One region of the Staphylococcus equorum genome, then DNA from elsewhere that is predicted to be linked to it. Evidence: a T-box and tRNA genes for the amino acid it is inferred to sense, from the RefSeq annotation. Region 1 holds a T-box; the other regions hold tRNA genes.
What was found. The T-box of region 1 lies ahead of PYW44_RS05965 (valine--tRNA ligase). A T-box ahead of a tRNA ligase gene usually reads a tRNA of that ligase, here a tRNA-Val.
Positions count from the first base shown of each region.

Region 2: it has a tRNA-Val gene. The T-box ahead of PYW44_RS05965 (valine--tRNA ligase) is inferred to sense a tRNA for this amino acid. The anticodon was not compared.
Region 3: it has a tRNA-Val gene. The T-box ahead of PYW44_RS05965 (valine--tRNA ligase) is inferred to sense a tRNA for this amino acid. The anticodon was not compared.

Region 1 is NZ_CP118982.1:1,226,760-1,237,682, forward strand. Features, by position in the region: gene PYW44_RS05950 (AbrB family transcriptional regulator) at 1-293, shown strand, start outside; gene PYW44_RS05955 (hypothetical protein) at 508-672, shown strand; gene PYW44_RS05960 (DNA-3-methyladenine glycosylase I) at 901-1,479, opposite strand; T-box leader at 1,539-1,780, shown strand; gene PYW44_RS05965 (valine--tRNA ligase) at 1,824-4,454, shown strand; gene PYW44_RS05970 (bifunctional folylpolyglutamate synthase/dihydrofolate synthase) at 4,466-5,728, shown strand; gene PYW44_RS05975 (squalene/phytoene synthase family protein) at 6,046-6,864, shown strand; gene PYW44_RS05980 (prepilin peptidase) at 7,170-7,874, shown strand; gene radC (RadC family protein) at 7,871-8,548, shown strand; gene PYW44_RS05990 (hypothetical protein) at 8,734-9,798, shown strand; gene PYW44_RS05995 (hypothetical protein) at 9,866-10,923, shown strand, end outside.
Region 2 is NZ_CP118982.1:829,970-840,892, reverse strand. Features, by position in the region: gene PYW44_RS03930 (BglG family transcription antiterminator) at 1-522, shown strand, start outside; gene PYW44_RS03925 (PTS mannitol transporter subunit IIA) at 528-962, shown strand; gene PYW44_RS03920 (mannitol-1-phosphate 5-dehydrogenase) at 962-2,065, shown strand; gene glmM (phosphoglucosamine mutase) at 2,161-3,516, opposite strand; gene PYW44_RS03910 (CdaR family protein) at 3,546-4,478, opposite strand; gene cdaA (diadenylate cyclase CdaA) at 4,480-5,286, opposite strand; gene rocF (arginase) at 5,425-6,330, opposite strand; tRNA gene PYW44_RS03895 (tRNA-Lys) at 6,621-6,693, opposite strand; tRNA gene PYW44_RS03890 (tRNA-Gln) at 6,698-6,772, opposite strand; tRNA gene PYW44_RS03885 (tRNA-Tyr) at 6,777-6,860, opposite strand; tRNA gene PYW44_RS03880 (tRNA-Val) at 6,877-6,952, opposite strand; tRNA gene PYW44_RS03875 (tRNA-Glu) at 6,961-7,032, opposite strand; tRNA gene PYW44_RS03870 (tRNA-Asn) at 7,036-7,110, opposite strand; rRNA gene rrf (5S ribosomal RNA) at 7,122-7,236, opposite strand; rRNA gene PYW44_RS03860 (23S ribosomal RNA) at 7,318-10,241, opposite strand; rRNA gene PYW44_RS03855 (16S ribosomal RNA) at 10,529-10,923, opposite strand, start outside.
Region 3 is NZ_CP118982.1:2,416,895-2,427,817, reverse strand. Features, by position in the region: gene cysK (cysteine synthase A) at 1-779, shown strand, start outside; gene folP (dihydropteroate synthase) at 998-1,867, shown strand; gene folB (dihydroneopterin aldolase) at 1,845-2,210, shown strand; gene folK (2-amino-4-hydroxy-6-hydroxymethyldihydropteridine diphosphokinase) at 2,210-2,692, shown strand; gene lysS (lysine--tRNA ligase) at 2,957-4,444, shown strand; rRNA gene rrf (5S ribosomal RNA) at 4,967-5,081, shown strand; tRNA gene PYW44_RS11840 (tRNA-Val) at 5,100-5,172, shown strand; tRNA gene PYW44_RS11835 (tRNA-Thr) at 5,186-5,261, shown strand; tRNA gene PYW44_RS11830 (tRNA-Lys) at 5,268-5,340, shown strand; tRNA gene PYW44_RS11825 (tRNA-Gly) at 5,354-5,428, shown strand; tRNA gene PYW44_RS11820 (tRNA-Leu) at 5,437-5,525, shown strand; tRNA gene PYW44_RS11815 (tRNA-Arg) at 5,540-5,616, shown strand; tRNA gene PYW44_RS11810 (tRNA-Pro) at 5,649-5,722, shown strand; tRNA gene PYW44_RS11805 (tRNA-Ala) at 5,740-5,815, shown strand; rRNA gene PYW44_RS11800 (16S ribosomal RNA) at 5,955-7,507, shown strand; rRNA gene PYW44_RS11795 (23S ribosomal RNA) at 7,796-10,719, shown strand; rRNA gene rrf (5S ribosomal RNA) at 10,801-10,915, shown strand.

The sequences.
Region 1 (10,923 bases):
ATCAGATGAAAGGACGGATTGCCGTCGCAATCGCTTTTCAAAATACATTCCTCATATTATTAGCTTTCGTAATGGTGCTTATTATCTCTACATTTTCGACTCATTCAGTAAATGAATTATTCTTGGGCGCTGCTCCAGGTGGCATGAGTCAAATTGTTATTGTAGCGTTAGAAACAGGTGCGGATGTCGCATTGATTTCTAGTTATCATATCTTTAGAATATTCTTTATTTTATTCTTAATTGCTCCAGCGATAAACGTGTTCTTGAAACATCGTGAAAAAAAACTTAACTAAACAGATGATATTTTTAATTAGACATTTGAACAATATCAGCACAATTATATATTACTACTTTTATACACAATACTATGATATAGAGAGGGTGAGACCGTGTTAGAAAATGTGATATAGGCATATCAAATAACTTTTAAAGTTAAAGTGACTCTGCTTTTTGAGCGAATATGGTGAAACAAAAGTCGCAAGTAATAAAGTATTTCTAACATATATTATGAAATTTAATTATATCATGGCCATTATTCTTCTATGGGTCAATGTCATACTGACTTACGATAGTGTTAAAGGTATCGTCGCAGTGTTATTGACTTTACTTATAATTAGATTGTATAAAAATAAAAAGATTGTTAAAAATAGTCACAAAAAACGAGATTTATAAAGGTTTTGAAATTTTAAAGACCTTACTATTTATTTGAAAATAAAGAATATAGAAATGTAGAATCGTTACTCTGTGAACTTACAATTAAAAAATGCCAACAAAACCTTATGGATTTGTTGGCATTTTTTAATTTTCTAGAGAAATATTCTTAGTTTGGTCGTAGAACTTTGTTGGATTATAGTAAAAAAATTGAAAAACAAACCTTCCTTGAAAGGAATTAATATATGGCTAACTAAAGCCCTTACCCTGATAATGCTTTGGATTATTAGGACATGCTTGCATGTGTGCATTATATAAACCGGCAGCTTCTAAAAATGAATAAACTGTCACTGGCCCTAAAAATTTAAAACCATACTGCTTTAATGTTTTCGATAATTCCGTAGCGCGTGTGTCTACAGTTATACGATCACTTGGATTTGTATATCCACAATCGATGGGCTGGTGATCTACATATGACCAAAGAAAATCGCTGAAACTTCCGAAATCTTTTTCTATTTCAAAATATCCTTTTGCTTGTCCTACAATGGCTTCTATCTTTTTTCTATTATGCACGATATTAGGAAATGTCATCAAGCGATCTATATCATCTGTTGTCATTCTAGAGATAAGCTCTGGATCAAAGTCATAAAAAGCTGCTTCATAAGATGCTTTTTTCTTTAAAATTGTTAACCAGGAAAGACCAGCATGTTGTGATTCTAAAGCCATCAGTTTAAATAATTTCAAACTATCATAAAGTGGTTGGCCCCACACTTCATCATGATATTCGAGATAGGTCGGATCTTTTGTACCAAATGCGCATTCATTCATATATTTTCACTCCATTCCATTGACTTATCTTAACATCCATTATACTATAATTAAGTAAAGAAATATTGTCTACTGGGAAGAGTAAATAGGCTTAGATTTAACAGAGAGTACATGTTTGCTGAAAATGTACAGTTTAACTTATTGAAGGTAGCCCACATTGAACTTTAGCTGAAATACTACAAGGTGATTGTATGTAAATTAGGTTGAAGCGTGTTTGAGCGTTAATCATAATTTTAAGTGCTTGAAATTAGTGAACTAATTTCTTGAATTTAGGTGGTACCACGGGAAATCCGTCCTATAATATTTATAGGGCGGATTTTTTATTTTAAGGAGGATTTTAACGAATGGAAATGAAACCAAAATATAATCCGAACGAAGTTGAGTCAGGGCGCTATGAAGAATGGCTTAATAAAGGCTATTTTAAAGCATCTGAAGATAATATCAAAGAAACTTACACAATTGTTATTCCGCCACCCAATGTAACTGGTAAATTACATCTAGGGCACGCTTGGGATACAACCTTACAAGATATACTTACACGCATGAAACGTATGCAAGGTTATGATACTTTGTATTTACCAGGTATGGACCATGCTGGTATAGCAACACAAGCAAAAGTAGAAGCTAAATTAAATGAACAAGGATTATCTCGTCATGATTTAGGACGTGAAAAATTCCTTGAACAAGCGTGGGACTGGAAAGAAGAATACGCTACATTTATTAGAAAACAGTGGGCTAAACTAGGATTAGGTTTAGACTACAGCAGAGAAAGATTTACATTAGATGATGGTTTGAGTAAAGCAGTTAATAAAGTATTCGTTGATATGTATAATAAAGATTTAATCTATCGCGGAGAATATATTATAAACTGGGATCCTATCGCTCGTACTGCATTATCAGATATTGAAGTTATTCATGAAGATGTACAAGGTAAATTTTATCATTTTAAATACCCTTATGCAGATGGCGAAGGATATATAGAAATCGCTACGACACGCCCTGAAACAATGCTTGGTGATACTGCGATTGTTGTGAATCCTAATGATGATCGTTATAAAGATGTCATTGGTAAAAAAGTTATATTACCAATACTTGGTAGAGAATTGCCTATCTTAGCAGACGATTATGTGGATATTGAATTCGGTAGTGGTGCAATGAAAGTGACACCTGCGCATGATCCAAATGACTTTGAAATCGGTAATCGTCATGACTTAGAGCGTATTATTGTCATGGATGAATCTGGTAAGATGAATGACAAAGCTGGTAAATACGAAGGCTTGGATAGATTTGACTGCCGTGAACAGCTTGTAAAAGATTTAGAATCTGAAGGTTTAGTTATTAAAATAGAAGAGCATGAACATTCTGTTGGACATTCTGAACGTTCTGGGGCAGTTGTAGAACCTTATTTATCTACACAGTGGTTTGTAAAAATGAAACCTTTAGCAGAACAAGCATTAGATAATCAAAAAACTGATGATAGAATCGACTTTGTACCTGCAAGATTCGAAAAAACATTTAACCGTTGGATGGAAGAAATTAGAGATTGGACAATTTCACGCCAATTATGGTGGGGACATCAAATTCCAGCATGGTATCACAATGAAACTGGAGAAATTTATGTCGGTGAAGCAGCACCAGATGATATTGAAAATTGGACGCAAGACGAAGATGTATTAGACACTTGGTTCTCTAGTGCATTATGGCCATTTTCAACATTAGGTTGGCCAGATGTTGAAGCTGAAGACTTCCAACGCTACTTCCCAACGAATGCATTAGTAACTGGTTATGATATTATTTTCTTCTGGGTTGCAAGAATGATCTTCCAAGGATTAGAATTTACTGGAAAACGTCCTTTTAATGATGTATTATTACATGGATTGGTCCGTGCAGAAGATGGACGTAAAATGAGTAAGTCTCTAGGTAACGGTGTTGATCCAATGGATGTTATCGATGAGTATGGCGCAGATAGTCTGAGATATTTCTTAGCAACTGGATCTTCACCAGGTCATGATTTACGTTACTCTACTGAAAAAGTTGAATCTGTATGGAATTTTATCAATAAAATTTGGAATGCAGCTCGATTTAGTTTAATGAATATTGGCGATGACTTTAAAGTTGAAGATGTAGACTTATCAGGTAATTTATCATTAGCAGATAAGTGGATTTTAACGCGTTTAAATGAAACGATTGCTAACGTTACGGATTTAAGTGACAAGTATGAGTTTGGTGAAGTTGGTCGTACGCTTTATAATTTCATTTGGGATGATTTTTGTGATTGGTATATTGAAATGAGTAAAATACCAATGAATAGCGATGATGAAGCTCAGAAACAAGTAACACGTTCTGTACTAACTTATGTGTTAGATAATACTATGAGAATGTTACACCCATTCATGCCATTTGTTACTGAACAAATTTGGCAAAATCTGCCACATGAAGGTGAAACAATTGTTAATGCACCTTGGCCTAAAGTGAACGATGCATTGATTTTTGATGAAAGTAAAGAAACGATGCAACAACTTGTTGAAATAATTAAATCTGTTAGACAATCACGTTTGGAAGTAAACACACCATTATCTAAAGCAATACCTATTTTCATTAAAGCAAAAGATGAAAATATTAAAAATACACTATTAAATAATTCAAATTATATAGATAGATTCTGTCATCCTAGTGAACTTACAATCGATACAGCAGTTGAAATACCTGAAAAAGCAATGACATCTATTACTACAGCTGGTGAAGTTGTCTTACCACTTGAAGGTTTAATCGATATGGATAAAGAAATTGAGAGATTAGAAAACGAACTTGGGAAATGGGAAAAAGAATTGGATCGTGTTAATAAAAAATTAGCAAACGATAACTTCGTTAATAAAGCACCTGAAAAAGTAATCAATGAAGAACGTGAGAAAAAACAAACGTATCAAGAAAAATACGAGGGTGTTAAATTACGAATTAATCAATTAAAAGCATAGGAGTCCTAAACATGAATTACCTAGATAGCTTATATTGGATACATGAAAGAACTAAATTTGGCATTAAACCAGGCGTTAAGCGTATGGAATGGATGTTAGAACGATTAAACAATCCTCAATTTAATATAAATGGTATTCATGTAGGTGGCACAAATGGAAAAGGATCCACAGTTGCATATTTAAGATCAGCGCTTGTTGATAATGGATATGAAGTGGGTACTTTCACTTCGCCATTTATTGAAACCTTTAATGAGCGTATAAGTTTAAATGGGATACCGATTAGTGATGACAATATTGTTGAATTAGTTCAAAAAGTAAAACCAGTAAGCGAAGCATTAGAAGTTGAAACAGAGCTTGGAACAGCCACTGAATTTGAAATCATTACTACGATGATGTTTTTATACTTTGGTGAATTACACCCCGTTGATTTTGTAATAGTTGAAGCGGGATTAGGGATTAAAAATGATTCAACGAACGTTTTTAAACCGATATTAACAATTCTCACAAGTATAGGACTAGACCACATTGAAATTCTAGGAGATACTTATACGGATATAGCAAAAGATAAAGGCGCAATCGTTAAACCTAATACGCCAATTATCTATGCAGTGAAAAATGAAGATGCGCTTAAAGTAATTCGTGGCTGCGTTGAGCAACAGAATACTGAAGGCATAGAGTTTGATCGTGATATTAGTATCGTTTCACAAGAAGAAGAATTTACTTATCGTTATAAAGACTATGAATTAGAAACCTTACTATTAAATATGTTGGGTGAGCATCAAAAAGAAAACGCAGCTTTAGCAATAACTGCACTTATTGAACTAAACGAATCAGGTATTGTTGATTTAGATTTCAATAAGATGATAGATGGTATTGAATCAGTAAGCTGGACTGGGAGAATTGAGCAAGTTAAAGAAAAGCCTTTAATGATTGTTGATGGTGCGCATAATGTTGAAAGCGTTGAAGCTTTGATTAGTACAATGAAAGATTATTATCACGTTGATAGTCTAGATATATTATTTTCTGCAGTGAAAGGAAAACCAATTAATACGATGGTAGACCAACTTAAAACAATTGCTTCAACGTTTTATGTTACTGATTTTGATTTTCCTCGAGCATTAACTAAAGATGCTATTTTTGAAGAAATACGATTTGATCAAAAAGAACTTGTTGATGATTATGTGAAGTTTATTGAAACATATGAAGGTGATGGATTAATCATAACTGGAAGTTTATATTTCATTAGTGAAGTTAAAGCGAAAGTTAATTTTTAGATATTATTTAACAACAGTGAAACTGTGCTGATATTGATTAAATAAATATTTATTCAATGAGAAAGCTAGTTATTATTTTGCGTTATTGAGTCAGGATTAATGATTTATTCTAACTTTAATGCAAAAGTAACTAGCTTTTTTATATAGTAGATTTATGGAAAATTTTAAAAAGTTGAATATTTTTATATTTTGTATAAATTGTAATTTATACGTTGTTTAAATCAGATGATTATTAGTGCTTTTTTTATCCATTTAGCAATTCCTATTTTAATTTGTAATAATATGATAGTATTTACAAAAGGGAGGGAAAGATTAACATGACAGAAAAGAAATTTCCAAAGGATGCAATGCGTGTACTGAAAGAAACAAGTCGTACGTTTTATATTCCGATTACCTTTTTAGAAAAAGAATTAAAACATTCAGTAGCATCTGCATATTTAATACTACGAGCAATTGATGAGATTGAGGATCATGAAGAAGTAGATAATGATTTAAAATATACAATTTTAATGCAAGTGAGTGAATTATTTAAAGAACCTTTCGATGAAGAAAAATATCTAGAGATACTAGGTCCTGTGAAAGATTTCATGCCTGAAGTTACACTCCGTTTAAGTGAGTGGATAGACGCATGTCCTGACAGAACTTTGCCAATTGTTTTAGATTGTTCAAGCGAGATGGCATTCGGTATGGCAAAATGGGCGAAAGCAAACTGGGATGTTCATACACGAGAAGATTTAGATGAATATACATATTACGTTGCAGGACGTGTTGGTGTCATGCTGTCAGAACTATGGGAATTGTGTGCTGGTGAAAAAACAGACCGCGATTTAGCCATTGGTTATGGACGTGGACTTCAAGCTGTTAACATTTTACGAAATGAGAAAGAAGATTTAGATGAACGTGGTGTGAGTTTTGTACCGGATGGTTGGAGTCGTACAGACCTGTTTGATTATGCAGATGAAAACTTAGCAAAAGCAGATGCATATATCGATTCACTCAATAAGAGAACGATTATATTATTCGCACGTTTACCTTTAGCACTTGCACATAAATCTTTAAAAGCTATGAAAAATGGCCGTGAAAAAATAACACGTAAAGAAGTGGAAGAAACTGTAGAAGAAGTTAAGAAAAAATAGTATCGAAAATAATGAATTATGTTATTTTTAAAAATAACAACAATAAATAGCATATTAATTTATGAATACAGAATGGCTGATTGTGTTTTTCTGTATCCATAGTTAAATGTACATATGTTTATTATACAGAAGCGCGTAATCTTTATTTTATTTAATTGATTAATCATTTAAATTGTAGAGGTTATGCGCTTTTTATGTACTAAAAATTTATTTTATCAAACTTACAATTAAAATTTTTAACTAAGTGATATTTTTGTTATTAAATTAAAACGGACATGATATAATTTTTATAAGGAGGTATATTATTGATCAAACAACTTTTATTATGTCCAGTTCTATTTAGTTATTTGTATCAGTTGAGCTATGTGAATCAATTAAAATTAAATTACTTTGGTTTACGTTCTCGTTGTGATTATTGTCATAGAGAACTTAAATTTACCGAAATAATACCAATTATAAGCTTTTTATGTTTGAAAGGGAGAAGTAATTGCTGTCAAAGTAAGTTGAGCTCTTTATATTTAATTGGAGAATTTTTATCGATTGTTCCTGCATTTGTTCTTTCTTATTTATCATTCCCTCTAGATCACACCACTTTTTTACTTATTTATATATTCCTACTTGTATTTACGATGTATGACATCAAAACTTTTGCATTACCAATCCATCTGTACATTATATTTTCATTGTGTGCCTACTTTATTGGACAAGGAAATGTATACCATTTTTTAATCATGACTACGGTATTACATCTTTTATATTTTTTAATACGTCACGGCATTGGTTACGGAGACATTCTTCTTTTTTCATTGCTTTCTTATTTACTGCCATATTCAGATTTTGTGTTAATAATGTTTTTTACGTTTATTTGTGGAGGTATTTTTGCTTTATTTAGTATGATACTTTTTCGTAATTTGAAACAAAGAATACCACTGATACCTTTTATTTTTGTTGCTTTTAATTTAACGATGATATTTCATCAATATTTAACTTTAGGAGAGGGTCTTATTTGAGAATAAATGAACTTGCAGATAACCAGAAGCCGAGAGAACGTTTGTTAAGTCATGGTGCCTCACATTTATCACACGCTGAGTTATTAGCCATACTAATTAATACTGGTCGAAAAGGGAGTTCGAGTATAGATATTGCAAACGAATTGTTGAAGTCAGTTGATAACTTAAAAGAATTAAAAATGTTATCTATCAGCGACTTAAATAAAATCAAAGGTGTAGGTTTATATAAAGCGCTTATTTTGAAAGCAGCATTTGAGTTAGGAGAACGCATGCATTCAGGTAGCGTAGATGATAAGATTCAAATTTCAAGTCCTAAAGATGTTGCGGATTTTATGATGGGTAAAATGGAGCATTTGACACAAGAGAAATTTATAGCGTTGTTTTTGAATTCTAAAAACGTAATTATTAAGCAAAAAACCATATTTGTTGGCACTTTAAATAGTTCAATTGTGCATCCACGCGAAATATTTAGTGAAGCTATTAAATGTGCGAGTAATGCTATTATAGTACTACATAATCATCCTTCAGGTGACGTTACGCCCTCAAACGAAGATATTAAAACCACTGAAAGATTAAAAAAATGTGGTCAAGTGCTAGGAATTGATTTATTAGATCATATTATTATAGGTGACCATATCTATTTAAGCATGGTTGAAGAAGGTTATTTTAACTGAGGACTTTTAGAGTAACTGAAATATTTTAGTTCTGTTTCCAAGTTTAATTCATTTACATGAGTAGAACATAAATTACTTATCCTATATTTTAAAAACATATTAATTTGATAATTAAAAGACCTTTTGGATTGTTGATTTTTTAAATATACTTTATATTAAAGAAAGTTATGGAGGAGAACATTTATATGAGAGTCAAAAAAGTATATTTATTACTGATTCAATTTTTAATTATTATTTTATTAATATCTTTATTATTTACTAAGTCAACTGCAATATTTGCAGTCATATTTGCTTTATCAGCTTCAATTCTTATTATACATATATTGGTATCGAAGAACTCGTGGAAAGTGAAAATCATGTTCATTTCAATATATACTTTAATCTTAATTCTACAAGAAGTTTTTATAGCTTCTACATTTTTTAATAATAGTAGTATTTGGCTCGCCTTTTTAGTAAAAAATATCATTGGTATTATTATCATATTTGTACCGTTCTTTGTAAGGTACTTACATTATATATACACACTTGAACATCAATTTTCAATGATCAGTAAAACATCAATTAGTTTTGATATGATTAGAGAAATAAATAATAAAAGGAACAGTTTAAAAAAGAATGTTAGTAAAAGTAAAACTGCTTTATCTAAAGAAAATATTTATGAAATTGCGAATGATATTCCTAGGCATAGTTATATTAAATATTTAAATAGAAATGCGCTGAGTGAAAGTTATTTCGCAGAATGTGAAAAAAGTTTAAATGATGAAAACTTGTATATTGTTTTATCTAGCACAGGCAGTTCTGCAAATGAATTAATTTCACTTTTCACTCAAAAAAATTATAATCATGTTTCTCTTAGTTTGGATAAAGAACTGAAAACAACAATTAGTTACAATGGTGGAGAAAATCTAACTCTACCTGGTTTAAACCAAGAACAATTAGAGTCTTTTAATAAAAAAAGTGACGCTAGTATAATGGTATATAAAATAAAAGCTACGAAAGAACAAAAGAAACGTATAATTGAAAAAATTAATGAAATAAATAACGCCGGTAGTGCTTATAATTTAGTAGGACTTGTAACTAAGGCATCTATTAGACCTAATATTATGTTCTGTTCTCAATTTGTGTACAGCATTTTGAAAATAGCTAATCTAGAGTATTTTGAAGCAAATAATACTAAGGTTAAACCTACTGATTTTGTTGAAAATGATTATTATAGAAAATTAGAATTTTGTTATGAAATTGCTTTTTAATATAGCATTCATGTCATATATACAGAATATTTATAGGTAATCTAAACTATTAAGAGGAGTGTAATATATGCATAATCGAAAAAAGTATAAAGTAAAACTTGATAACACAGCAATTATTCATATGGCTTCTCATAATAAAAGCTGGTTAAATATATTTAGGTTATCTATTACTTTAAAAGAAGAAATACACCCAGCCATATTACAAGAGGCTTTAAATGTAGTTACAGAAAGATTCCCTACAATTGCAGCTAGAATATCCAAAGGTATTTTTTGGTATTATCTAGAACCAGTTTATAAAGCACCCATTATAGAAAAAGATACAAAACTATTAAAGTATATGTCGAAAAAGGATTTATATAAAAGTAGTTTTCGCGTATTATATTCAGAAAAAAGTATACATGTTGAATTATTTCATTCATTGACTGATGGTAAAGGTGGCATGGTATTTTTGAAATCATTAGTTTATGAATATCTTAAACGAAAAGAAGGCCTACATTTAAAAGATAGAGAAGATATATTAGATACTAATGAGCATCCTAGTAAAGATGAAATAGCAGACAACTACAAAGATATTAAAATAAAACAAAAAAATAAAGTTACTTTTAAGAATAACCAAGTGTACCAATTAAAAGGGAAAACAATAAACAAATTAAAAACAGAAAAATATATTATTGATATAGTAGATATAAAGAAAATAGCTAAAGACATGAATATAAGTTTAACTGTTTTAGTAGCTTCAATGATAATTATGGGGCTAATAAATTTGCAAAAAGAGGAAATGAAAACACAAAGTCAGAAAGATATTAAAATCTTCTTGCCTATTGATTTAAGAAATGTGTTCCATAAAAATACGTTACGTAATTTTGTCCTCTATATGAAACCTCAAATTAATCCTAAAGTTCAAGATTATACTTTGAATGAAATTATTAAAATTATTGATAATCAACTTAAGTCAGGATTATCGGAAGATAATTTACGAACAAGGATTCAGAAAAATGTGAGCATACAGAATAGTATATTCATTAAAATGATGCCATTATTTATCAAGCAATATTTTCTTAAGCGTTCATTTTTATTTAGCGAAAAAACAACATGCTTAACTCTGTCGAATTTAGGATTAATTCG
Region 2 (10,923 bases), 400 kb from region 1:
TATACACATCAAAATATACCAGATCCTGAAGCTAAACTATCTTATATCAGAAAAGGTTTAGAACTTATTGATTCAGTATATATTGATTATATAAGCGTTTCTAATTGGACTAACTATTTAACTGAAACATTATTATCTCACCAAATTATTACAGATGGTCAGTCATTCGCTGAACTCATTAAGCATCATATGGACACTCAAGGATTTGTCTTGGAACCATATCCGATAGCCATACCTCATTTAAAGAATCAAATAATTCAAAAGCCTTTTATTTTAATTACGATTTTAAATGAGCCTATCATGCTTAAAAGTAATCAAAATGACGATTTATCAGTAAATTATTTATTAAATATGTTTGTACCGCATGATGATACGATGTCACAACTTGTCAGTGACATATCAGGAAAAATGGTTGAACATTTAGACAATATTGATGAATTTATGCAACATCCAGAACAATTGTTAGATATTTTAAAACAGAGTTATCTTATACAATTACAAAATCTATTAAACTTGGAGTGAAGAAAATGAGCGAATTATTCAGTAATGAAAACATTTTTATTAACCAATCAATGAAAGACCAAAACGAAGCAATTGAAAAAGCGGGACAAGCCTTAGTTTCAAGTGGTGCCGTGACAGAAGCATATATTCAAGCAATGAAAGACCGTGAACAAGTCGTTACGACTTTCATGGGTAACGGCTTAGCAATTCCACATGGTACTGACGAAGCTAAAACAAGTGTCTTAAAATCAGGATTAACATTAATTCAAATCCCTGAAGGTGTCGATTGGGACGGTGAAGAAGTTAAAGTCGTTGTCGGAATTGCAGGTAAAGACGGTGAACATTTAGATTTACTTTCTAAAATTGCAATTACGTTTAGTGAAGAAGAAAATGTTGAGCGTATTGTTAAAGCTTCATCTGCAGAAGAAATTAAACAAGTCTTTGAGGAGGCTGACGCATAATGAAAGCATTACACTTTGGTGCAGGTAACATAGGCAGAGGTTTTATCGGTTACATCTTAGCTGATAATGACGTTAAAGTAACATTTGCAGATGTGAACGCTGATATTATTAATGCTTTAGATGAAAAACAAGAATATGATGTCATTTTAGCTGATGAAGCTCAAACAACAACACGCGTGCATAACGTTGATGCAATTGATTCAGGTTCTCTTTCTGAAAGTTTGAAAGAAGCAGTATTAGAAGCAGACTTAATTACCACTGCAGTTGGTGTTAATATCTTACCAATTATTGCTAAATCATTTGCGCCCTATTTAAAAGAAAAAGAAACACCTGTAAATATTGTGGCATGTGAAAATGCTATTATGGCCACGAACACTTTAAAAAAAGCGATTCTAGATATAACTGGTCCTTTAGATGACCATATCCATTTTGCTAATTCAGCAGTCGATAGAATCGTGCCAATGCAAAAGAATGAAAATATTTTAGATGTCGTGGTTGAACCATTTTATGAGTGGGTTATAGAAAAAGATAATTGGTTCGGTCCAGAATTAAATCACATTAAATATGTAGATAACTTAACACCATATATTGAAAGAAAACTACTAACTGTGAATACTGGTCATGCTTACCTAGCTTATGCAGGTCGATACTTTAATCAACCTACAGTATTAGATGCTATTAATGATGAGAATATTAAACATGATTTAGATAAAGTGCTTAAAGAAACTAGCCAGTATATTACAAGTCAATTTGATTTTACAGAAAATGAACAAGCACAGTATGTTGAAAAAATTATAGGTCGTTTTAAAAATCCTAACTTATCGGACGAAGTTACACGTGTCGGTCGTGGCACAATTCGTAAAATAGGACCTCAAGATCGTATCATTAAGCCATTAAATTATTTATATCAAAATAATTTAGCGCATGACGGTTTAGTTAAAGCAGCTGCATTGTTGTTAAAATATGATGACTCTAACGATCCCGAAACAGTAGAGAAAAATGATTATATTAAATCCAACAGCGTTGAAGCATTCTTAAAAAATTATGCTAAAATCGATGAACAATTAACTACAGAAATTGTTCAAGCATATAACGTATTATAATATTTTAAAATTGCTGTCAAATAGTAATAAAAAACTGGGAACAAGTGTTTTAACCTTGTTCCCAGTTTTTTTATTTTATCAAAAATGGAATTTGTTTATTCGTCTAATCCCATTTTATCTTGTACCACGTCTGCAATTGTTTGCGCGAAACGTTGTGCATCTTCATCAGTTGAAGCTTCAACCATTACACGAACAAGTGGTTCTGTACCTGAAGGTCTTACTAATATACGGCCTTCCCCGTTCATTTCTACTTCTACTTTTGTCATTACTTCTTGAACATCAATATTTTCTTCTACACGATATTTATCTGTAACTCGTACATTGACTAGTGATTGAGGATATTTTTTCATTTGGCCTGCAAGTTGACTTAGACTTTTACCAGTCATTTTAATAATACTTGCTAATTGTACACCTGTTAATAAACCGTCACCTGTCGTATTATAATCCATAAGAACGATATGACCCGACTGTTCGCCACCTAAATTATAATTGCCTCTTCTCATTTCTTCAACAACATAACGATCTCCAACTTTAGTTTTGTTTGATTGAATACCTTCATTTTCTAAAGCTTTATAAAATCCTAAATTACTCATCACTGTTGAAACAATCATATTGTTATTAAGCTCACGATTCTTAGACATCGCTTGCCCGATAATAAACATAATCTGATCACCATCAACGATTTCTCCATTTTCATCAATAGCGATAAGTCTATCTCCATCACCATCAAAAGCAAGTCCAAAGTCACATTCAGATTCTACAACTTCCTTAGCTAATGTTTCAGGATGTGTTGAACCAACTTCTTTATTTATATTATAACCATCTGGATTACATCCAACTGTCACAGTATCTGCTTCTAAATCTCCGAATAAAAATGGCGCTAATGATGAAGTAGAACCATTCGCTCCATCTAAGCCAATTTTCATGCCGTCTAGATTTACATCTACTGTTGATTTTAAATAACTGATATATTTTTGACTACCTTCAAAATAGTCAGAGTAATGAACGATATCTTCTCCAATTGGTCTAGGTAAGTCAGGATTATCTTGATCTAAAAGAGTTTCTATTTCTTGTTCTTGGTCATCTGACAATTTAAAACCGTCTGAACCAAAGAATTTGATACCATTATCTGGAACTGGATTATGAGAAGCAGAAATCATGACGCCTAAATCAGCTTCCATTGCACGAGTTAAATAAGCAACTCCGGGCGTTGATATAACACCTAAACGCATTACCTCTGCACCAATTGAAATAAGTCCAGCAATTAAAGCTGATTCTAACATTTCTCCAGAAACACGCGTATCTCTACCAACGAGTACTTTAGGGTGCTTTTCCCCTTCATTATGTGCTAATACGTAACCACCGTAGCGTCCTAATTTAAATGCAAGTTCAGGGGTAAGTTCTTTATTAGCTACGCCCCTTACGCCGTCTGTTCCAAAATATTTTGCCATTATATATATCTCCTTTATTTTAAAAAAATCTATTTGACTGTAATTGTTGCAGTTGTATCTTTAGGACTTACTTTAGTAACCTTATCAGGTACTTCAAACGTAATATCTTTTTCAGTAGAACCTGCCACATCATCCAAATCAATATTGGCTGTAATTTCATCAATATCTTCTAGATCTTCTTTATTACCATAAATTTCAACTTCCTCATTATTTAATTCGATATTATCTACTTCACGACCGTTTGATAATGAGCCTACTGTTTTAGTTTTTACTTTCACTTTTTTACTATAGTCTTCTACTTTCACACTTAGATTGACTTCATTTGGTTGAACCATCACATCAATTTTATTTAAGTTTCTATCAAATGCAGTAATTTGTGCAACATCTGTTGTGTCTTTAGAAATTTTACTTTTATTTTTATATGTTGCTTTTAAATAAGCAATTTTATCAATTTGATTTTTACCGCCAGTCACTTTAACAGTTTCTGGTGACACGCTCTGTTCACTCACTTTATATTCCGGATCCAAATCATTATTACTTACATCTGGTTCTACTTTTAATGTTTTACTTACTTTCTCTTCCAGATTTATGGTTGTTTCTTTCGGTTTCACATTATAATCAATATCTTTATTTAACCCATTCACTTGGAATTGTGTAGTATGCTTACCTGCTTTTTCTTCACTCAAGTCTAATACGGCTTTAATACTTTCACCATTTTCAGCCTTTAGTACTTGTGATTGTGGTCCGGATATTTCTACATCTACTTTATTTGGAACTTCACTGGCATACAATGATGTGTTGTCATACTTCACTTGAACTGGTACATCTTCAATTGTTTCTGAAGATTTCTGTCCTAAGTTATCAGCATTAAAAATATTGCCAAACATATTATTAACTGATAAGAAAAATATTAACGCTAATACAAGTGCTATTAACCTTAATCCCCACTTACTTTCTAGCATATTATTTCACACCTTTCTTGTTAAAGTGTGTGCCAAACCAATGTTCAGCCAATAATTCTTCAAAAGCTTCGTTAGAAATATCTTTTCTTAATTTACCATCAAATGTAACGGAAATTGACCCTGTTTCTTCAGAGACAATAACTGTAAAAGCATCAGACACTTCAGAAATACCAACTGCTGCTCTATGTCTTGTACCTAAGCTTTTAGCAATCTTGGCACTATCTGATAATGGTAAATAACTTGCAGCACTTGCAATTTTGTTTTCCTGTATGATCATCGCACCGTCATGTAAAGGTGTGTTAGGCACGAACACGTTTGTTAAAAGTTCTTGTGATATTTCCGAGTTCATGGCAATACCAGTTTCGATATAATCTTGTAATCCTGTTTCATTTTCAAAAACAATCAATGCGCCAATACGTCGTTTTGCCATATACTGCACTGCTTTGGATACAGAGGATATAAGTTTTCCTTCATCACTATTTAAATTAGTTGAATAGCGTTTAAATAGACTTCCACGACCAAGTTGTTCTAATGCGCGTCTAATTTCTGGTTGGAATATTACGATTAAAGCTAACACACCCCATTGAATAACTAAATCAAACAATTTGGCTGTGGCTGTTAAATTTAACATTTTACTCACTTGTTGACCAATAACTATTACGACAATTCCCTTTAATAGTTGAATGGCTTTGGTACCTTTAAAAACTGTAATGAGAAGATAAAGTACATACCATACTATGAGCAAATCGAGTACACTTGCAATTATTTTCACTGTACTCCAGTCATCAAAAAAGTTGGATAAATCCATAACATCTCCTCCGGTTATCTGTTCCCATGATATATATTATACCAATCATAAAGCCAACTGTCATATTTAGTATTTAATTTTATTGTAAAAATTTAAAAAAACTGATATGGATTTAATCCACATCAGTTTCATTACTAATTATAGAAGCGTTTCTCCAAAGAAACTACCTACTAAACCAACAGCTTGTTTAGCTGTATCATTGGTGTGATCTATTAATGGATTAACTTCAACTATATCCATAGAAGTTACACACTTCGAGTTATGTAATAACTCTAACGCAAAATGACTTTCTCTATATGTCAAACCACCTAAGACTCTAGTGCCTGTTCCTGGTGTTTCAACAGGATCCAACGCATCGACATCTAATGATAAGTGTATACCGTCTGTTTTAGCTTCTAGATACTCTATAGTTTCATCCATTACTTGTTTAATACCATATCGATCAACTTCCGCCATAGTATAAGTTTTAATATTATTTTCTTTTATGTAACGGCGCTCGCCATCGTCTAAGTCTCTCATTCCTATAAGAACGATATTTTCTGGCTTTACTTTAGGTGTATAATTTGAAATGTTAACTAAACGATCATCCCCGTCTCCAGCAAGCACACGTAATGGCATCCCATGTATATTCCCTGATGGTGATTCTTCAGGTACATTCAAATCCCCATGTGCATCATACCAAATAACGCCTAAATTATTATAGTGTTTACTTACGCCAGATATTGAACCTATAGCAATGGAATGATCTCCTCCAAGAATTAATGGGAAGTTATTTTTCTCAATACTATTCGATACAGCTTCACTTAAGTTGTTAGAAACAGTAATAATTTCATCTAAATTTCGTAAGCCCTCTTGCTCTGAATTAAACTTATCTAAATCGATTGCTGGTACTTCAATATTACCAGAATCTTCAACGGATAAACCTATCGCTCTAATACGATCAACAATACCTGCATATCGTATAGCATCTGGACCAAAGTTAACCCCTAATTTCCTTTGACCATATGTTGATGGTGCTCCAATTATTTCTATTTTTTTATTCATGTTAAAAACCCCTTTGCTTTCATCTGTTACTAGAATAATCGAAAGCGCTTTATGTTTCAAGTTAATGTAATATCATAATTTTTTTATAAAATCGACATTTTACATATAAAACCAGTATAATGATTTATAATTCATAAAAAGGCCTTATATTAGCTTTTACATACTATTCTAATCATAAAAATGTATATAAATTATTTTGAATTTTCTTTATTATATTATCATTTAAAATTTTTAGTAATTTTAATTTTCAACACAAAAAAAGCATTTCTCATAAGAGAAATGCTATAGAGTGAGCCATAGTGGGCTCGAACCACTGACCCTCTGATTAAAAGTCAGATGCTCTACCAACTGAGCTAATGGCTCTAAATGGCTGGGCTAGCTGGATTCGAACCAACGAGTGACGGAGTCAAAGTCCGTTGCCTTACCGCTTGGCTATAGCCCATTAATGGTGGAGGGGGGCAGATTCGAACTGCCGAACCCGAAGGAGCGGATTTACAGTCCGCCGCGTTTAGCCACTTCGCTACCCCTCCGCTATTAAATTAAAAATGGTGGAGGATGACGGGTTCGAACCGCCGACCCTCTGCTTGTAAGGCAGATGCTCTCCCAGCTGAGCTAATCCTCCAATATGTATGACCCCGACGGGACTCGAACCCGTGTTACCGCCGTGAAAGGGCGGTGTCTTAACCGCTTGACCACGGGGCCATATGGCTCCACAGGTAGGACTCGAACCTACGACCGATCGGTTAACAGCCGATAGCTCTACCACTGAGCTACTGTGGAATAATGAAATTGCCTGGCAACGTCCTACTCTTGCGGAACGTAAGTCCGACTACCATCGGCGCTAAGGAGCTTAACTACTGTGTTCGGCATGGGAACAGGTGTGACCTCCTTGCCATTGTCACCAGACAATGAAATATATAAAAAATTATACATTCAAAACTAGATAGTAAGTAAAATTTGATAATGCCAAACAAAACACTTTTAAATTTGATTAAGTCTTCGATCGATTAGTATTCGTCAGCTCCACATATCGCTATGCTTCCACCTCGAACCTATTAACCTCATCATCTTTGAGGGATCTTATAACCGAAGTTGGGAAATCTCATCTTGAGGGGGGCTTCATGCTTAGATGCTTTCAGCACTTATCCCGTCCATACATAGCTACCCAGCGATGCCGTTGGCACGACAACTGGTACACCAGAGGTATGTCCATCCCGGTCCTCTCGTACTAAGGACAGCTCCTCTCAAATTTCCTGCGCCCACGACGGATAGGGACCGAACTGTCTCACGACGTTCTGAACCCAGCTCGCGTACCGCTTTAATGGGCGAACAGCCCAACCCTTGGGACCGACTACAGCCCCAGGATGCGATGAGCCGACATCGAGGTGCCAAACCTCCCCGTCGATGTGAACTCTTGGGGGAGATAAGCCTGTTATCCCCGGGGTAGCTTTTATCCGTTGAGCGATGGCCCTTCCATGCGGAACCACCGGATCACTAAGTCCGTCTTTCGACCCTGCTCGACTTGTAAGTCTCGCAGTCAAGCTTCCTTATGCCTTTACACTCTATGAATGATTTCCAACCATTCTGAGGAAACCTTTGAGCGCCTCCGTTACTCTTTAGGAGGCGACCGCCCCAGTCAAACTGTCCATCTGACACTGTCTCCCACCATGATAAATGGTGCGGGTTAGAAATCCAACACAGCAAGGGTAGTATCCCACCAACGCCTCGACGTAAGCTGGCGCTCACGTTTCAAAGGCTCCTACCTATCCTGTACAAGTTGTACCGAATTTCAATATCAGACTACAGTAAAGCTCCACGGGGTCTTTCCGTCCTGTCGCGGGTAACCTGCATCTTCACAGGTACTATGATTTCACCGAGTCTCTCGTTGAGACAGTGCCCAAATCGTTACGCCTTTCGTGCGGGTCGGAACTTACCCGACAAGGAATTTCGCTACCTTAGGACCGTTATAGTTACGGCCGCCGTTTACTGGGGCTTCGATTCGTAGCTTCGCCGAAGCTAACCACTCCTCTTAACCTTCCAGCACCGGGCAGGCGTCAGCCCCTATACATCACCTTACGGTTTAGCAGAGACCTGTGTTTTTGATAAACAGTCGCTTGGGCCTATTCACTGCGGCTCTCCTGGGCGTTAACCCTAAAGAGCACCCCTTCTCCCGAAGTTACGGGGTCATTTTGCCGAGTTCCTTAACGAGAGTTCGCTCGCTCACCTTAGAATTCTCATCTTGACTACCTGTGTCGGTTTGCGGTACGGGCACCAAAATTCTAGCTAGAGGCTTTTCTTGGCAGTGTGAAATCAACGACTCGAGGAAACAATTTCCTCTCCCCATCACAACTTGACCTTAAGAGTGCCGGATTTGCCTAACACTCAGTCTCATTGCTTGGACGTACAATCCAATAGTACGCTTCGCCTATCCTACTGCGTCCCCCCATCGCTTAAAACGAAATTTGGTGGTACAGGAATATCAACCTGTTATCCATCGCCTACGCCTATCGGCCTCAGCTTAGGACCCGACTAACCCAGAGCGGACGAGCCTTCCTCTGGAAACCTTAGTCAATCGGTGGACGGGATTCTCACCCGTCTTTCGCTACTCACACCGGCATTCTCACTTCTAAGCGCTCCACATGTCCTTGCGATCATGCTTCAACGCCCTTAGAACGCTCTCCTACCACTGTCCTTACGGACAATCCACAGCTTCGGTAATATGTTTAGCCCCGGTACATTTTCGGCGCAGTGTCACTCGACTAGTGAGCTATTACGCACTCTTTAAATGATGGCTGCTTCTAAGCCAACATACTAGTTGTCTGGGCAACGCCACATCCTTTTCCACTTAACATATATTTTGGGACCTTAGCTGGTGGTCTGGGCTGTTTCCCTTTCGAACACGGACCTTATCACCCGCGTTCTAACTCCTAAGATAAAATTGATTGGCATTCGGAGTTTGTCTGAATTCGGTAACCCGATAAGGGCCCCTCGTCCAAACAGTGCTCTACCTCCAATAATCATTACTTAAGGCTAGCCCTAAAGCTATTTCGGAGAGAACCAGCTATCTCCAGGTTCGATTGGAATTTCTCCGCTACCCACAACTCATCCGCTCACTTTTCAACGTAAGTCGGTTCGGCCCTCCATTCAGTGTTACCTGAACTTCAGCCTGGTCATGGGTAGATCACCTGGTTTCGGGTCTACGACCAAATACTCAACGCCCTATTCAGACTCGCTTTCGCTACGGCTCCACATTAACTGCTTAACCTTGCATCAAATCGTAACTCGCCGGTTCATTCTACAAAAGGCACGCCATCACCCATTAACGGGCTCTGACTACTTGTAAGCACACGGTTTCAAGTTCTATTTCACTCCCCTTCCGGGGTACTTTTCACCTTTCCCTCACGGTACTGGTTCACTATCGGTCACTAGAGAGTATTTAGCCTTGGGAGATGGTCCTCCCGGATTCCGACGGAATTTCTCGTGTTCCGTCGTACTCAGGATCCACTCAAGAGTGAACAAACTTTCGACTACAGGATTATTACCTTCTTTGATTCATCTTTCCAGATGATTCGTCTAATTTGTTCTTTTGTAACTCCGTATAGAGTGTCCTACAACCCCAACAAGCAAGCTCGTTGGTTTGGGCTCTTCCCGTTTCGCTCGCCGCTACTCAGGGAATCGATTTTTCTTTCTCTTCCTGCGGGTACTAAGATGTTTCAGTTCCCCGCGTCTGCCTTCAGATATGCTATGTATTCACATATCGATAACACGACATAACTCGTGTTGGGTTTCCCCATTCGGAAATCTCTGGATCAAAGCTTACTTACAGCTCCCCAAAGCATATCGTCGTTAGTAACGTCCTTCGTAGGCTTCTAGTGCCAAGGCATCCACCGTGCGCCCTTAATAACTTAATCTTTTCGACCTTCAACACGATAAATCGGTTGAAAACCTAAAATGTTATTAATCTGTGAGTGTTCTTTCGAACACTAGCGATTATTTCTATTTTTTTGAATTCAAGCTTTTTAAAACTCTAATTCACTCGGTTTTGCTTGGTAAAATCATAAATTTTACTTACATATCTAGTTTTCAATGTACAAAATAACGCAATGAATACTCGTAATGAGCATTCAAAACTGAATGCAATATGTCAATGTCATTCCTCTTCATCTTCTCAAGGAAGATGTTCCGAATATATCCTTAGAAAGGAGGTGATCCAGCCGCACCTTCCGATACGGCTACCTTGTTACGACTTCACCCCAATCATTTGTCCCACCTTCGACGGCTAGCTCCATAAATGGTTACTCCACCGGCTTCGGGTGTTACAAACTCTCGTGGTGTGACGGGCGGTGTGTACAAGACCCGGGAACGTATTCACCGTAGCATGCTGATCTACGATTACTAGCGATTCCAGCTTCATGTAGTCGAGTTGCAGACTACAATCCGAACTGAGAACAACTTTATGGGATTTGCATGACCTCGCGATTTAGCTGCCCTTTGTATTGTCCATTGTAGCACGTGTGTAGCCCAAATCATAAGGGGCATGATGATTTGACGTCATCCCCACCTTCCTCCGGTTTGTCACCGGCAGTCAACCTA
Region 3 (10,923 bases), 1.2 Mb from region 1:
CAATGATTGAAGAAGCTGAACAAGCAGGTAAAATTAAACCAGGTGATACAATTGTTGAACCGACAAGTGGTAACACAGGAATTGGCTTAGCTTTTGTTTGTGCAGCTAAAGGTTATAAAGCAGTATTTACGATGCCTGAAACAATGAGTCAAGAACGTCGTAACTTGTTAAAAGCATACGGCGCAGAATTAGTATTAACACCTGGATCAGAAGCAATGAAAGGTGCGATCAAAAAAGCTAAAGAATTAAAAGAAGAATTCGGTTATTATGAGCCGCAACAATTCGAAAACCCAGCAAACCCTCGTGTACACGAATTAACAACTGGACCAGAATTAGTTGAACAATTTGAAGGCAAAACGATTGATTCATTCTTAGCTGGTGTAGGTACTGGTGGAACACTTAGTGGCGCGGGTAAAGTATTAAAAGAAAAATACCCAGACATTAATCTTGTAGCGATTGAACCAGAAGACTCAGCTATCTTAAGTGGCGGCGAACCAGGTCCACATAAATTACAAGGTTTAGGTGCAGGATTTGTACCAGATACTTTAGATACAAACATATACGATGAAATTATCAAAGTAGGTAATGAAGTTGCTATGGATATGTCACGTAGAGTTGCTAAAGAAGAAGGCATCTTAGGTGGTATTTCTTCAGGTGCTGCGATTGTTGCAGCGATTGAAAAAGCAAAATCATTAGGTAAAGGTAAAACAGTTGTTACTGTATTACCAAGTAATGGTGAGCGTTATCTTTCTACACCGTTATATTCATTTGATGACTAAATGATATATATTTAACAATTACCGGCCACATATTCATGTGAGTCGGTTTTTTTTGTGTATACATAAAGAAACATAAGTAAGCAAAATAAAAACAATACACTAGCATATGTGATTTCAAGTTTTGATTACTGAAAAAATTGAAAATTAACGTTATTATAGAATAGTAAATATAATACATAAGAGAAATCATTTATAAAGTGAAAGGAAGAAGAATAATTATGACGCATACAAAAATTATGGGCATATTAAATGTAACTCCTGACTCTTTTTCTGATGGTGGTAAATATAATACAGTTGAAAAAGCGATTAAGAGAGCAAAAGAAATGATGGATGAAGGTGTAGATATTATAGATGTTGGTGGGATATCTACCCGTAAGAGAGCAAAAGAAATGATGGATGAAGGTGTAGATATTATAGATGTTGGTGGGATATCTACCCGTCCAGGTTTTGAAGAGATAAGCGTTGAGGAAGAGTTGGAGCGCGTTGTCCCTGTTGTAAGTGCGTTGGCTGAATTAGATGTACAACTATCTATAGATACCTATCGAAGTGAAGTGGCAGAAGCTGCAATGAAATTAGGTGCCACGATGATTAATGATCAATGGGCAGGACACTATGATGAACGTATTTTCAATGTAGTAGCGAAATACAATGGTGAGATCGTACTCATGCACAATGGAGATGGTCAAAGAACAGAACCGGTAGTGGATGAGATGTTGCTGTATTTATTAAAACAAGCAAATAAAGCGGAAATGGCAGGTATACCTCAACATAAAGTATGGATTGATCCAGGAATTGGCTTTGCCAAAACACGTGAAGAAGAAAAAGAAGTTATGTCACGTTTAGATGAATTGGTAGCTACAGGTTATCCAGTGCTATTAGCAACAAGTAGAAAAAGTTTCATAAAAGAAATGATAGGTACAGAAACAACGCCTACCGAACGTGATGAAAGTACGGCAGCTACTACTGCGTATGGTATAATGAAAGGCGTAAAAGCGGTAAGAGTTCATAATGTCGCATTAAATGTTCGATTAGGACAAAGCATGGACTATTTAAAGGAGAATGACGATGAGCGACACAATATTTCTTAATGGTATGAGATTCTATAGTTATCATGGTGCGCTGCCAGCTGAAAATGAAATTGGACAAATATTTATTGTCGATGTCACAATGAAAGTTGATTTGAGTATGGCTGGGCAATCTGATGAGGTTACAGATACAGTCCATTATGGTGAAGTTTTTGAAGAAGTAAAAGCAATCATGGAAGGCAAGCCTGTAAATTTATTAGAGCATCTAGCTGAACGTATTGCAAAACGTATAAATTCACACTATAATCGTGTAATGGAAACGAAAGTTAGAATCACTAAAGAAAATCCACCTATACCTGGCCATTATGATGGTGTAGGCGTTGAAATAGTGAGGGAGAATCTCTAATGGAATATGCTTATTTAGGATTAGGAAGTAATGTTGGAGAAAGAGCGTCACAACTTGATGAAGCAATCCGTATATTAGATAATACAGATGGCATTCAAGTAACGCAAAAATCCCCGATATATGAAACAGAGCCAGTAGGTTATGTCGACCAACCACAATTTTTAAATCAATGTATTGAAATTTATACATCCTTAACTCCACAAGATTTATTAAAAGAGTGTCTCCATACTGAACAGCAGTTACACCGAGTAAGAGATATACGTTGGGGCCCTAGAACTTTAGATGTTGATATTTTATTGTTTGGTAATCATATTATTGATGAAGAAAATCTGAACGTTCCGCATCCACGTATGCTAGAGCGTGCATTTGTACTTATACCGTTAAATGATATAGCATCAGATTGTGTAGAACCTCATTCCAATAAAAAAATTGGAAGTATAGTAACGGCAGACGATTCAGTCAAAGAGTATAAAGGTTTATAGTTATAAAATATGTGGAAAACGGGAGTCGTATAGATATATAATAGAGTAATTCTTGCTCCTATGGCTAATGTAGATAACGTTACATTTAAACGTACTGTTAAAAATGGGTGTGGGTTTAATGTGTGCTGTATCTATATGGTAAGACTAGAAAAGCTTTGAAATAAACAGAACAACAAATGATAGATAACTATCAAACGTTCCAAGTGAAGATTGAAGCTAAAGAATAATAAAAATTAGAACAAGAAGCATAAAGGAGAGAAAGTAATGTCAGAAGAAATGAACGACCAAATGCAAGTCCGCCGCCAAAAATTACAAGAATTATACGATTTAGGTATCGATCCTTTTGGTCAAAAATTTGAACGTACTTCTACGGCTGCCCCATTGCATGAAGATTGGGACGCATATACAAAAGAAGAATTACATGACAAAGAAGATGAAAGCAACGTAAGTATCGCCGGTCGTCTAATGACTAAACGTGGAAAAGGTAAAGCTGGATTTGCTCATGTTCAAGATTTAACTGGTCAAATACAAATTTACGTAAGAAAAGACCAAGTAGGAGACGAACAATTTGAAGTTTGGAATTCTGCAGACTTAGGAGACATTGTAGGTATAGAAGGTGTAATGTTCAAAACGAATACAGGTGAATTGTCTGTTAAAGCTAAAACATTCACGTTGTTGACTAAAGCATTACGTCCATTACCTGATAAATTCCACGGTTTACAAGATATCGAACAGCGTTATCGTCAACGTTACCTTGACTTAATTACAAATCAAGATAGCACGCAAACATTTATTAACCGCAGTAAGATATTACAAGAAATGCGTAATTACTTAAATCAAAGAGGATTTTTAGAAGTAGAAACACCTATGATGCACCAAATTCCTGGTGGAGCTGCTGCGCGTCCTTTCGAAACACATCATAATGCTTTAGACGCAACACTATATATGCGAATTGCAATTGAATTACATTTGAAACGTTTAATCGTAGGTGGATTAGAAAAAGTTTATGAAATTGGACGTGTTTTTAGAAACGAAGGCGTATCAACAAGACATAATCCAGAATTCACTATGATTGAATTATATGAAGCGTATGCTGACTATCACGATATCATGGATATAACTGAGAATATGATTAGACATATTTCTGAAAAAGTACTTGGTACTGCTAAAGTAAACTATGGCGAAGAAATTATAGATTTAGAATCTGATTGGAAACGAGTTCATATGGCTGATGCTGTTAAAGAAGAAACAGGTGTGGACTTCTTCGAGGTGCAAACTGATGAAGAAGCTAAATCATTAGCTAAAGAACATGGCATTGAAATAACAGATAATATGAAATATGGTCATATCTTAAATGAGTTCTTTGAGCAAAAAGTTGAAGAAACATTAATTCAACCAACGTTTATTTATGGACACCCAATCGAAATCTCACCACTAGCTAAGAAAAATCCAGAGGACCCAAGATTTACGGATCGCTTTGAATTATTCATAGTAGGTAGAGAACACGGTAATGCATTCACAGAATTAAATGATCCTATTGATCAAAGAGCAAGATTTGAAGCGCAATTAGTAGAAAAAGAAGAAGGTAATGATGAAGCGCACGAAATGGATGAAGATTTCATTGAAGCATTAGAGTACGGAATGCCTCCAACAGGTGGTTTAGGTATTGGTATTGATAGATTAGTAATGTTACTTACTGATTCTGCTTCTATCCGTGATGTATTGTTATTCCCTTATATGAAACAAAAATAGATTATTTAAAGCTTGGTTTAAACTAAGAGATAATTGATTTAATCATTTAAACTAGATCATATGTTACGATTTCACACTGGTGAGACGTAATATATGGTCTGTTTTTTGTTTTAGTATCTCTATAGAGATACTAAAAATAAGAGAGAATAGAGGGTTTAAGTACTAAATAAATTAATTAAATTAGTAATAAGATACAATTAAGTATTATAATGCTATTAAAATATAATAATATACTAAAAAAGGTATGGTAAAGATAGATTCTATGTGATAAGATTATTCAAGTCGAGTTAAGGAAACGAAACAAGACATATATAAGCATTTAAAATATTTCTTTTCGAGAAATATTCGAAAAGCATTGACATTAAAGTGAAAATGAATTAATATATAAAAGTCGTCAAAAACGACAAGCACTATATACATAACTCAAGTAAAAGTCTTGTAAACAAATCTTTAAGATAGTGTAAAATTGACTATTGCAAAAGATTAACAAACAATGTATTATTAATTGAGTAAGTTAATTTGTCTGGTGGCAATAGCAAAGAGGTCACACCTGTTCCCATGCCGAACACAGTAGTTAAGCTCTTTAGCGCCGATGGTAGTCGGACTTACGTTCCGCAAGAGTAGGACGTTGCCAGGCTTTTATTAAAAATTATGTGGAGAATTAGCTCAGCTGGGAGAGCATCTGCCTTACAAGCAGAGGGTCGGCGGTTCGAACCCGTCATTCTCCATCACTTCATGATAGCCGGCCTAGCTCAACTGGTAGAGCAACTGACTTGTAATCAGTAGGTTGGGGGTTCAAGTCCTCTGGCCGGCACCATTTCATGAGCCATTAGCTCAGTTGGTAGAGCATCTGACTTTTAATCAGAGGGTCAGTGGTTCGAGCCCACTATGGCTCATACAGTTTCATTTGCAGAAGTAGTTCAGCGGTAGAATACGACCTTGCCAAGGTCGGGGTCGCGGGTTCGAATCCCGTCTTCTGCTCCATTATTTTTGCCGGGGTGGCGGAACTGGCAGACGCACAGGACTTAAAATCCTGCGGTGAGAGATCACCGTACCGGTTCGATTCCGGTCCTCGGCACCATCATTTTTAATATAGCGCCCGTAGCTCAACTGGATAGAGTACTTGACTACGAATCAAGAGGTTACAGGTTCGACCCCTGTCGGGCGCACCATCTTTAAAAGTGTTAATCAATTAAATTATGTACGGGAAGTAGCTCAGCTTGGTAGAGCACTTGGTTTGGGACCAAGGGGTCGCAGGTTCGAATCCTGTCTTCCCGACTCTTTAAAATTTATATGGGGGCTTAGCTCAGATGGGAGAGCGCCTGCTTTGCACGCAGGAGGTCAGCGGTTCGATCCCGCTAGTCTCCACCATATTATTTAAATGAACATTGAAAACTGAATTGCAATATGTCAACGTTAATTCCGAACACAACATTAAATTGTTGGTTCAAACGTGTTAGAGATAACACACAAATTAGTATTTTATGAGCTAATCAAACATCATAATTCATTTATGGAGAGTTTGATCCTGGCTCAGGATGAACGCTGGCGGCGTGCCTAATACATGCAAGTCGAGCGAACGGATAAGGAGCTTGCTCCTTTGAAGTTAGCGGCGGACGGGTGAGTAACACGTGGGTAACCTACCTATAAGACTGGAATAACTTCGGGAAACCGGAGCTAATGCCGGATAACATTTGGAACCGCATGGTTCTAAAGTAAAAGATGGTTTTGCTATCACTTATAGATGGACCCGCGCCGTATTAGCTAGTTGGTAAGGTAACGGCTTACCAAGGCAACGATACGTAGCCGACCTGAGAGGGTGATCGGCCACACTGGAACTGAGACACGGTCCAGACTCCTACGGGAGGCAGCAGTAGGGAATCTTCCGCAATGGACGAAAGTCTGACGGAGCAACGCCGCGTGAGTGATGAAGGTTTTCGGATCGTAAAACTCTGTTATTAGGGAAGAACAAATGTGTAAGTAACTGTGCACATCTTGACGGTACCTAATCAGAAAGCCACGGCTAACTACGTGCCAGCAGCCGCGGTAATACGTAGGTGGCAAGCGTTATCCGGAATTATTGGGCGTAAAGCGCGCGTAGGCGGTTTCTTAAGTCTGATGTGAAAGCCCACGGCTCAACCGTGGAGGGTCATTGGAAACTGGGAAACTTGAGTACAGAAGAGGAAAGTGGAATTCCATGTGTAGCGGTGAAATGCGCAGAGATATGGAGGAACACCAGTGGCGAAGGCGACTTTCTGGTCTGTAACTGACGCTGATGTGCGAAAGCGTGGGGATCAAACAGGATTAGATACCCTGGTAGTCCACGCCGTAAACGATGAGTGCTAAGTGTTAGGGGGTTTCCGCCCCTTAGTGCTGCAGCTAACGCATTAAGCACTCCGCCTGGGGAGTACGACCGCAAGGTTGAAACTCAAAGGAATTGACGGGGACCCGCACAAGCGGTGGAGCATGTGGTTTAATTCGAAGCAACGCGAAGAACCTTACCAAATCTTGACATCCTTTGAAAACTCTAGAGATAGAGCCTTCCCCTTCGGGGGACAAAGTGACAGGTGGTGCATGGTTGTCGTCAGCTCGTGTCGTGAGATGTTGGGTTAAGTCCCGCAACGAGCGCAACCCTTAAACTTAGTTGCCAGCATTTAGTTGGGCACTCTAGGTTGACTGCCGGTGACAAACCGGAGGAAGGTGGGGATGACGTCAAATCATCATGCCCCTTATGATTTGGGCTACACACGTGCTACAATGGACAATACAAAGGGCAGCTAAACCGCGAGGTCATGCAAATCCCATAAAGTTGTTCTCAGTTCGGATTGTAGTCTGCAACTCGACTACATGAAGCTGGAATCGCTAGTAATCGTAGATCAGCATGCTACGGTGAATACGTTCCCGGGTCTTGTACACACCGCCCGTCACACCACGAGAGTTTGTAACACCCGAAGCCGGTGGAGTAACCATTTATGGAGCTAGCCGTCGAAGGTGGGACAAATGATTGGGGTGAAGTCGTAACAAGGTAGCCGTATCGGAAGGTGCGGCTGGATCACCTCCTTTCTAAGGATATATTCGGAACATCTTCCTTGAGAAGATGAAGAGGAACGACATTGACATATTGCATTCAGTTTTGAATGCTCATTACGAGTATTCATTGCGTTATTTTGTACATTGAAAACTAGATATGTAAGTAAAATTTATGATTTTACCAAGCAAAACCGAGTGAATTAGAGTTTTAAAAAGCTTGAATTCAAAAAAATAGAAATAATCGCTAGTGTTCGAAAGAACACTCACAGATTAATAACATTTTAGGTTTTCAACCGATTTTATCGTGTTGAAGGTCGAAAAGATTAAGTTATTAAGGGCGCACGGTGGATGCCTTGGCACTAGAAGCCTACGAAGGACGTTACTAACGACGATATGCTTTGGGGAGCTGTAAGTAAGCTTTGATCCAGAGATTTCCGAATGGGGAAACCCAGCACGAGTTATGTCGTGTTATCGATATGTGAATACATAGCATATCTGAAGGCAGACGCAGGGAACTGAAACATCTTAGTACCCGCAGGAAGAGAAAGAAAAATCGATTCCCTGAGTAGCGGCGAGCGAAACGGGAAGAGCCCAAACCAACGAGCTTGCTTGTTGGGGTTGTAGGACACTCTATACGGAGTTACAAAAGAACAAATTAGACGAATCATCTGGAAAGATGAATCAAAGAAGGTAATAATCCTGTAGTCGAAAGTTTGTTCACTCTTGAGTGGATCCTGAGTACGACGGAACACGAGAAATTCCGTCGGAATCCGGGAGGACCATCTCCCAAGGCTAAATACTCTCTAGTGACCGATAGTGAACCAGTACCGTGAGGGAAAGGTGAAAAGTACCCCGGAAGGGGAGTGAAATAGAACTTGAAACCGTGTGCTTACAAGTAGTCAGAGCCCGTTAATGGGTGATGGCGTGCCTTTTGTAGAATGAACCGGCGAGTTACGATTTGATGCAAGGTTAAGCAGTTAATGTGGAGCCGTAGCGAAAGCGAGTCTGAATAGGGCGTTGAGTATTTGGTCGTAGACCCGAAACCAGGTGATCTACCCATGACCAGGCTGAAGTTCAGGTAACACTGAATGGAGGGCCGAACCGACTTACGTTGAAAAGTGAGCGGATGAGTTGTGGGTAGCGGAGAAATTCCAATCGAACCTGGAGATAGCTGGTTCTCTCCGAAATAGCTTTAGGGCTAGCCTTAAGTAATGATTATTGGAGGTAGAGCACTGTTTGGACGAGGGGCCCTTATCGGGTTACCGAATTCAGACAAACTCCGAATGCCAATCAATTTTATCTTAGGAGTTAGAACGCGGGTGATAAGGTCCGTGTTCGAAAGGGAAACAGCCCAGACCACCAGCTAAGGTCCCAAAATATATGTTAAGTGGAAAAGGATGTGGCGTTGCCCAGACAACTAGTATGTTGGCTTAGAAGCAGCCATCATTTAAAGAGTGCGTAATAGCTCACTAGTCGAGTGACACTGCGCCGAAAATGTACCGGGGCTAAACATATTACCGAAGCTGTGGATTGTCCGTAAGGACAGTGGTAGGAGAGCGTTCTAAGGGCGTTGAAGCATGATCGCAAGGACATGTGGAGCGCTTAGAAGTGAGAATGCCGGTGTGAGTAGCGAAAGACGGGTGAGAATCCCGTCCACCGATTGACTAAGGTTTCCAGAGGAAGGCTCGTCCGCTCTGGGTTAGTCGGGTCCTAAGCTGAGGCCGATAGGCGTAGGCGATGGATAACAGGTTGATATTCCTGTACCACCAAATTTCGTTTTAAGCGATGGGGGGACGCAGTAGGATAGGCGAAGCGTACTATTGGATTGTACGTCCAAGCAATGAGACTGAGTGTTAGGCAAATCCGGCACTCTTAAGGTCAAGTTGTGATGGGGAGAGGAAATTGTTTCCTCGAGTCGTTGATTTCACACTGCCAAGAAAAGCCTCTAGCTAGAATTTTGGTGCCCGTACCGCAAACCGACACAGGTAGTCAAGATGAGAATTCTAAGGTGAGCGAGCGAACTCTCGTTAAGGAACTCGGCAAAATGACCCCGTAACTTCGGGAGAAGGGGTGCTCTTTAGGGTTAACGCCCAGGAGAGCCGCAGTGAATAGGCCCAAGCGACTGTTTATCAAAAACACAGGTCTCTGCTAAACCGTAAGGTGATGTATAGGGGCTGACGCCTGCCCGGTGCTGGAAGGTTAAGAGGAGTGGTTAGCTTCGGCGAAGCTACGAATCGAAGCCCCAGTAAACGGCGGCCGTAACTATAACGGTCCTAAGGTAGCGAAATTCCTTGTCGGGTAAGTTCCGACCCGCACGAAAGGCGTAACGATTTGGGCACTGTCTCAACGAGAGACTCGGTGAAATCATAGTACCTGTGAAGATGCAGGTTACCCGCGACAGGACGGAAAGACCCCGTGGAGCTTTACTGTAGTCTGATATTGAAATTCGGTACAACTTGTACAGGATAGGTAGGAGCCTTTGAAACGTGAGCGCCAGCTTACGTCGAGGCGTTGGTGGGATACTACCCTTGCTGTGTTGGATTTCTAACCCGCACCATTTATCATGGTGGGAGACAGTGTCAGATGGACAGTTTGACTGGGGCGGTCGCCTCCTAAAGAGTAACGGAGGCGCTCAAAGGTTTCCTCAGAATGGTTGGAAATCATTCATAGAGTGTAAAGGCATAAGGAAGCTTGACTGCGAGACTTACAAGTCGAGCAGGGTCGAAAGACGGACTTAGTGATCCGGTGGTTCCGCATGGAAGGGCCATCGCTCAACGGATAAAAGCTACCCCGGGGATAACAGGCTTATCTCCCCCAAGAGTTCACATCGACGGGGAGGTTTGGCACCTCGATGTCGGCTCATCGCATCCTGGGGCTGTAGTCGGTCCCAAGGGTTGGGCTGTTCGCCCATTAAAGCGGTACGCGAGCTGGGTTCAGAACGTCGTGAGACAGTTCGGTCCCTATCCGTCGTGGGCGCAGGAAATTTGAGAGGAGCTGTCCTTAGTACGAGAGGACCGGGATGGACATACCTCTGGTGTACCAGTTGTCGTGCCAACGGCATCGCTGGGTAGCTATGTATGGACGGGATAAGTGCTGAAAGCATCTAAGCATGAAGCCCCCCTCAAGATGAGATTTCCCAACTTCGGTTATAAGATCCCTCAAAGATGATGAGGTTAATAGGTTCGAGGTGGAAGCATAGCGATATGTGGAGCTGACGAATACTAATCGATCGAAGACTTAATCAAATTTAAAAGTGTTTTGTTTGGCATTATCAAATTTTACTTACTATCTAGTTTTGAATGTATAATTTTTTATACAGTTCATTGTCTGGTGACAATGGCAAGGAGGTCACACCTGTTCCCGTGCCGAACACAGTAGTTAAGCTCCTTAGCGCCGATGGTAGTCGGACTTACGTTCCGCAAGAGTAGGACGTTGCCAGGCAATTCCAT